Regions from separate parts of the Desulfobacula phenolica genome, predicted to be linked through region 2. Evidence: riboswitches for the same ligand, from Rfam matches in the RefSeq annotation. Region 2 holds a riboswitch; the other holds the start of a gene.

Region 1 (3,544 bases), on a different contig from region 2:
GTCTTTTCGGAACCGCTGCACCATCACTGAAGGTGATAAAAAAGGAATGGTCATGGAAAGAGTTCCTGGAGACAGTGTGCTGGCCTATCTTCCTGAAACCAAAGGCATTATTGAAACGCTGCCGGGGAAACAAAAACTGGGGATATCAATTCATTTTTCAGTTCAATCGTTCAGAGACTTGTTCATGCAACTGCCTCAATGCCTCACTCCAATTCTTACAGACCTTAACACAACCCAATCTTTTTATCAGCAGTCCGCCTTTAACAAGGAAACCGCTCTTGTTCTTCAACAAATCATTGCCTGTCCATACCAGGGTGAAATCCAAAGGTTGTTTTTCGAGAGCAAAGCTTTAGAGCTGGTGGCACTTAAGCTAATGGAAATGGGAGAATATCAGGATAACTATCCGTCAAATTTGAGCCGCCCGGATTCGGAACAGATAAGGGAGGCATATCATATCTTAACAAGCAGGATAGAGTCTCCTCCAAGCCTCAACGATCTGAGCCGGCAGGTCGGAATCAATCGTAACAAGCTAAACCAGGGATTCAAGCTGATTTACGGAGATACTGTGTTTAACACCCTGCGCAATATACGACTTAACAGAGCAAGGACTCTCCTGCTGAACACGGAATTGAGCCTGTCAGAGATCGCCTTTTCAGTTGGATACAATAATCAGGCCAATTTCACAACAGCTTTTCGCAGACAATGCGGAAAAACCCCGAAATCAGTTCGTCTGGAATCTATAGCCCATTTATAATCTTTTTTGTGCGGCTCTCATAAAATAAAATGCATTCTGCAAAAGACTTCTCTTTGGTAAGCGGTATATTAAACATTTCATAATATGAAATTTGTTTTTCATATGCAAATATTAATGCAGTAAAAGCCTAAGAGCTTTAAGGGAAAACGGTGAAAAACCGTTGCGGACCCGCCGCTGTAACCGGGGATGAAAGCTGGAAATATGTCACTGCCTTTAAAGGCGGGAAGGCCCGGCAAATCATAAGAACCGGAAGCCAGAAGACCTGACTGCATGATTTGAATATCATTGTTCCTCCGTGGATTGGGGAGCATTAGATAATATACGTGGATTAACAACGGTATCCCGTCTTTGATTATCAAAGACGGGTTTTTTTTTTGGATAAAATTTATGACAGATGTCAATACAGGTATAATTAAAACTGCTGCCTCATTCCATTATAAAATGGGGCTGTTGTTTCTCATGTATATTGTACAAAAAATTTTTCTTTGTTTTTCATGGACCCTGATACCCATTATTTTACGCAGCCATGGAGCATCTCTTGGCAGCATTGGCTTTACTGCTCTGGTATACAGCCCCTGGGCACTTAAATTCCTTTATGCTTTTGCTGTTGATCGTTTTTACAACCTTGGCCTTGGAAGGCGCAAAAGCTGGATTGTTCCTTTGCTTATTATCTCAGAGATTATCCTGCTGTTTCTGGCAGTATTGCCACCTGAAGAAAACTTAAAATTGTTCATGATCTGCGTATTTGTACTTAATCTGATATTTGCCACCACAGATGTTGCAGTGGACGGTTATGCAACAGATATGCTTGAACCCCATGAGAGGCCCTGGGGCAATACGGTTCAGATGACGGCTTATGTCATAGCCTATATGCTGGGGGCAGGCGTTTTCCTAATTGTTTATGAGAACCAGGGATGGCTGACCACACTGCTTATGATTGCAGCGCTGCAATTGATATTGATGATCCCGGTCTTATTTCATGATGAGATATCCCTCAGATTTTTGCCCGGATCTTCTGGAATAATGGATAGATTAACTCTCAATTTACCCAGATTTTTAAGACAACCCAATATCCTGATTTTTTTAATATTCTCAGCATTGCTGACAATCTCCTGTCAGGGCGGCAGCCAATTGCGCCTGCCCCTGTTGATTGACCTGGGATTTGATCGCATTGATCTGGGGAAATTAAACATATGGGTCGGGGCTCCCATGACCATATTGGGTTCTATCTTTGGCGGTTTTTTTCTAAAAAGCCTGGGGCTGGGAAAGGTCTTTGCAATGTGCTGCACGGGAATTGCAGGGCTTAATTTTTTTTCCGCCTTCATATCTCATAATTTATCCCCCGTAATATGGCAGATCATGGTTATGACAGGATGGGACAAACTGATGACCGGTATTGTTATGGTCCTGATTTACAACACGATCATGACCTTAAGTTCGGGGCACAATTCTGCAACCCGCTATGCCATATTGTGCAGTATCACCCATCTGGCAGGCCTGGGAATTATGCCCATAACCGGAAATCTTTGTGATATTACAGGCTATTTTAAATTATATACCGGCCTTGGCACATGCGCTCTTATGACACTTTTTATGGGAATCTGTCTGCTGCGCTACCCGCTGAATTTTTTTTACCAATCCAATCAAACAAAGGAGCAACACCCATGAGTTTACCCCAAGTTAATGTTAGCCCTGAAAAACTTTATAGGATGTGTTATGCATCTGTTCAATCAAGTCTGCTACTCACAGGGATAAAGCTGAAGGTCTTCAACCACTTGTCAAAACCACAAACAGCAGATCAGCTTGCCCGGGTGATCAACGGCCATCCTAAAAACACCATGCTCTTTTTAAACGGCCTGGTAGCATGCGACTTGCTTTTAAAAAAAAGGGGGATCTATTCCAACACCCCGATTGCCCAAACATTTTTAGTGGAAGGATACTCCACCAGCCTGGGAAAAGGATTTATTCACCAGGGTAGCATGTATGGCCTTATGCCTGAAGACTTGTCCACGTTGGTTTTAAACGGCCCGCCTTCCCTGGAAAACAGGATGGATACCGGGGAAAAATGGGGGCATAATGCAACCTGGATGGCCAATAATGAAAGGTCCGGTATTGCCCAGCAGATGTCGGATATAGTGTCTGCTCTCCCTGAGTTTTCATCTTTTGAAAAGATGCTTGATCTGGGTGGAGGACCTGGAATATTCGGCATTGCCATTGTGGATAAACACCCTACCATGAAAGGGACAGTTTTTGATCAAAAACCTGTGGTGGAAGTGGCCAAAGGTTTTATTCGGGAGTATGGCCTGGAAAGCAGGATAGATGTGCTTGCCGGGGATTTCAACAAAGATTCTCTGGGCAAGGGTTATGATCTCATATGGGCCAGTTCAACTTTGAATTTTGCCCAGAACAACATGGAAAAGGTCATGAAAAAAATCCATGAAGCCCTTAACCCCAAAGGGGTATTCATCAACCTGTCCGAGGGCCTCACCCATGAGGGAACAAAACCGGATTTTTTTGTTTTCTGCACCCTTGTGTGGGCCATGCAAAATCCAATGAGGCCCTTTGACCAAGGCGTTATTGCCGATGCCATGCTCAATGCAGGTTTTAAAACCGTAAAATCCAGAATTTTGCAGACCTGCTGGGGGCAGATGGACATGGACATAGCTCGGAAATAGGAGAGCAGATTCCCATTGCTGCGGGCCTGGTCATGAATATTTTGTCCAGGCCGCAAAGACATTTTTTTTCTATTCAATCAAAAAAAGGAGCTAAAAGAGTAAGATGAGGTCAATT
Region 2 (3,544 bases):
GGAATAAGTTTCCGGTTGTCAGGCCCTGTGATAAACCTGACCGTATGCGGAACCAGCAAACCCACAAACCCTATAATACCTGAAACAGAAACACAGATGGCCGCCAGCATTGAACCGGTTATCAACAAGATTAAAGTCGTTTTTTTCAAATCAACACCAAGGCTTGTGGCGGATTTAGCCCCAAGTGCGACCAGGTTCAGATCACGGGCAAAAAATATTGAAACAAACAGACCAATCAACAGAAAAATTACAACAACAACAAAATCAAACCAGGTTTTGGAAGCAAAACTTCCCATAAGCCAGAAAATAATGACCGAGACCTGTTCATTGGCAATAAATTTTAAAAAACTGATACCGGCAGAAAGTATTGCAGCGACAATAATTCCGGATAAAATCAAATTGTTGGAGGATAGCCCGGCCATGGGGTTTTTTGATGAATAAGATAAAAAGATGACCACAAACAAAGTAACACAAGCACCTGTAAAGGCAAAAGCCGGAACGGAAACAAAGGCTGCACTTAAGTTTAATAATATGGCAATACTTGCACCAAATGCTGCTCCAGCTGATACGCCAAGGGTATAGGGATCGGCCAGGGGATTTAGCAATATGCCCTGAAACAAACTCCCGGATACGGCAAGTGCCGCCCCGACAGCGGTACAGGTTAATATTCTTGGAAGCCGCACATCAAACAGAACAGCCAGATAGGTTTCACTGGCATTTCCCATGATTTGATGACCGGTCAATTTTCCATAAAGAATGCTGATAATATCAACCATTGGAATCCTGATATATCCCATGGAAAGCGAAATAAGGATCATTAAAACAAGAAAAAGGGAGAAAAGGACCACCAGATATCCTATTCTCCCCTTTGATATGGCAACCGGTATACTCAAATTTTTGCCATAATCTACAGGCCTGCACCTGAAGCTTTTGCAGCATCTTTTATACAAGACACAAAAAGATTTGCGAACTGATTATTAAATTCGGCACTAAAGTTTTGTTCTACTTGGTTAAGGTCGTTCCGGTACTGTTCAAATTGTTCCATATGAAACAGATGGGCGGATTGAGCTGCTTCCGGCGAGGCTGTGATAAAATTTGCAACAATAGTAGATTTGGCTTGGAGGGTTGAACATAAAATCAGGCCCAGAAAGAGAATCAGTACAATAAATTTAAATTTTTTCATAACATTTCCTCGGTTATTATCAATATTAATAACACGAAACTGGGCATAAACAAAAAAACCCATATCAGAAACTGTCTGATATGGGAACCGTTTTTATCCTCATTTTCTTGATCTGCCCAAGTCCTCGCAAGCAACACGACCAAAGGTTTTCAGGCAGGCTTTCTGACTTCCGGATCAATTGAGTCGTCACCCCTTCCCGTTAACTCCAACTTATTGAACAGTGGCAATAGTGACGTTCATCCCCGATTACAGCGGCGGGTCCGCTCCTGATTTTCACAGGATTTCCTTTTGACTGCACCTAAGCAGCACCTGAAACCTTTGATAAAATAGATGGATTCTACAACGGTGTCAAGAAAAACTTCATATCTTTATCAATTTTTTCAAATACATATAAAAACTCCAGGGTTCTTTTTTTCCGTCAAGGTCAAAATAAAAAAACAACGGCGGGTTTGTATGATGGTTCAAATGACGTTATCATGCCTATTTGATGCAATCATCTGCAAACAAAGACGTGACGGCAAATTTTTCAACATCAACAAGTCCTAAGTCGGTTATTTTCAGCTTTGGAACCGGTGACAGACATAAAAATGATAAAATCATAAACAATGACGGGTGGTCACTTCCCAATATTTTCACCTTTTGTTTTAAGATTTTCAAATCAGCAGCTGTTTTCTCAAAACTATTATTGGACAGCAAACCTGCAACAGGCAAAGGCAAATCAGCGACCACCTGATTATTATCAACAACAACCAGTCCTCCCTGCATTTTTTTTATCCGTTGAAAAGCTGCAAACATATCCACATCATTGGTTCCGGCTATCACAATATTATGGGCGTCATGAGCAACCGTTGACCCGATTGCCCCTCGCTTGAGTCCAAGCCCCCTGACAAAGGCTTTTCCTATCCGGCCCGTAGCATTGTGTCTTTCTATGACAACGATTTTGAGAATATCACGGCTGATATCTGATTCAATATAATTGTTTTTAATCCTGGCAGTGGCAATAAATTTATCCGTTACAATCTGACCTTGCAGGATATCAATGACACGGATCTTGCTGCCTGCCGCAGGAATTTTGAAATCTGCCCGGCTCAGTTCGCCAGGATTCATTGTCCCCCTTAACTTGGGGATTTTATGAAGAGGGCGGCAAATCAATGACTGATTTTTCAAAACAGGCACACCTTTTTTATATACAGCCTCGATTTTCACCTGTTTATAATCAGAGAGCAAAACAAAATCCGCCCAAAAGCGGGGTTTTATTGCCCCTATATTCCTCAGCCCATAGTGATTTGCAGTGTTGATGGTGGCAATCTGATAAGCGGTTATGGGAGCCATTCCCAAAGAGATAGATTTTCTCAGTGAATGATCAATATGCCCTTCTTCCAGCAGGTCATCAGGATGTTTATCATCCGTGGCAAAGGAAAAGTGCCATGAATTTTCTTTTGTTACAATGCCGATCAAATCTTCCAGGTTTCTTTCCGAAGTACCTTCCCGGATTAAAATGTGCATGCCCTTTTGAAGTTTTTCCTTGGCTTCTTTAGCAGATGTTGATTCATGGTCGCTGTCAATTCTGGAAAATATATACGCATTCAAATCTTTTGCGCTGATACCCGGAGCATGCCCGTCTATTTTTTTCCATTTGGCCGCGGCAATGCGTTGATGGACTTCTTCATCACCATTAATGACCGCAGGATAATTCATCATTTCACCGATTCCGGCCACCCCTTGCTTGTGTATCAGGGCGCACAAGTCCTTGTGACCGATATTGGCACCTGAAGTTTCAAGCGGTGTGGCCGGTACGCATGACGGCAGCATGACAAACACATCCAAAGGAACCTGTTTGATACTGTCCAGGACATACCGAATTCCTTCCAGCCCCAGCACATTGGCAATTTCATGAGGATCTATTATTACCGCAGTGGTTCCCCGCTGCAGCACGGCCCGTGAAAATTCAGGAAGTGTCAGCATGGTGCTTTCAAAATGCATATGCCCGTCAATAAAACCGGGTGACATGTAAAGACCCTGGGCATCAATGATTTTTTTTGCATCATACTCGCCAAACCCGATAAAGCGGCCGTCACATACAGCAACATTCCCGGTATGAATCTCACCGGAAATAACATTGATAACCCGTACATTTTTTATCAGTAAATCCGCGGGCACCTCTCCTCTTGCCACAGCCAGATTGTGCAAAAAATTTTTCATCCTCCCCCCTCCCCTTTAAACTTTGGAAACAAAAATATCCTGATTCAACACATCAAGGGCATTAAAACCAACCTTTAAAGAAAACAAAACAGACAATATGACACAAAAATATCCTGTGTAGAAAATGGAAAACATAATGGCAATCTGGTATTTGATGGC

The links. A riboswitch is a leader RNA that binds a small molecule or an ion and turns the genes downstream of it on or off. The one in region 2 is predicted to bind cobalamin.
Region 1: it holds a riboswitch for cobalamin, as region 2 does, so the genes downstream of both, BLT94_RS10460 (MFS transporter) here and BLT94_RS15850 (hypothetical protein) in region 2, are expected to answer to the same signal.

Annotation. Positions count from the first base shown of each region.
Region 1 is NZ_FNLL01000005.1:310,119-313,662, reverse strand. It holds gene BLT94_RS10465 (helix-turn-helix domain-containing protein) at 1-754, shown strand, start outside; cobalamin riboswitch at 856-1,038, shown strand; gene BLT94_RS10460 (MFS transporter) at 1,142-2,422, shown strand; gene BLT94_RS10455 (methyltransferase) at 2,419-3,429, shown strand; gene BLT94_RS10450 (TonB-dependent receptor) at 3,533-3,544, shown strand, end outside.
Region 2 is NZ_FNLL01000010.1:15,046-18,589, forward strand. It holds gene BLT94_RS15845 (FecCD family ABC transporter permease) at 1-893, opposite strand, end outside; gene BLT94_RS15850 (hypothetical protein) at 908-1,183, opposite strand; cobalamin riboswitch at 1,319-1,511, opposite strand; gene ade (adenine deaminase) at 1,664-3,385, opposite strand; gene BLT94_RS15860 (ABC transporter permease) at 3,401-3,544, opposite strand, start outside.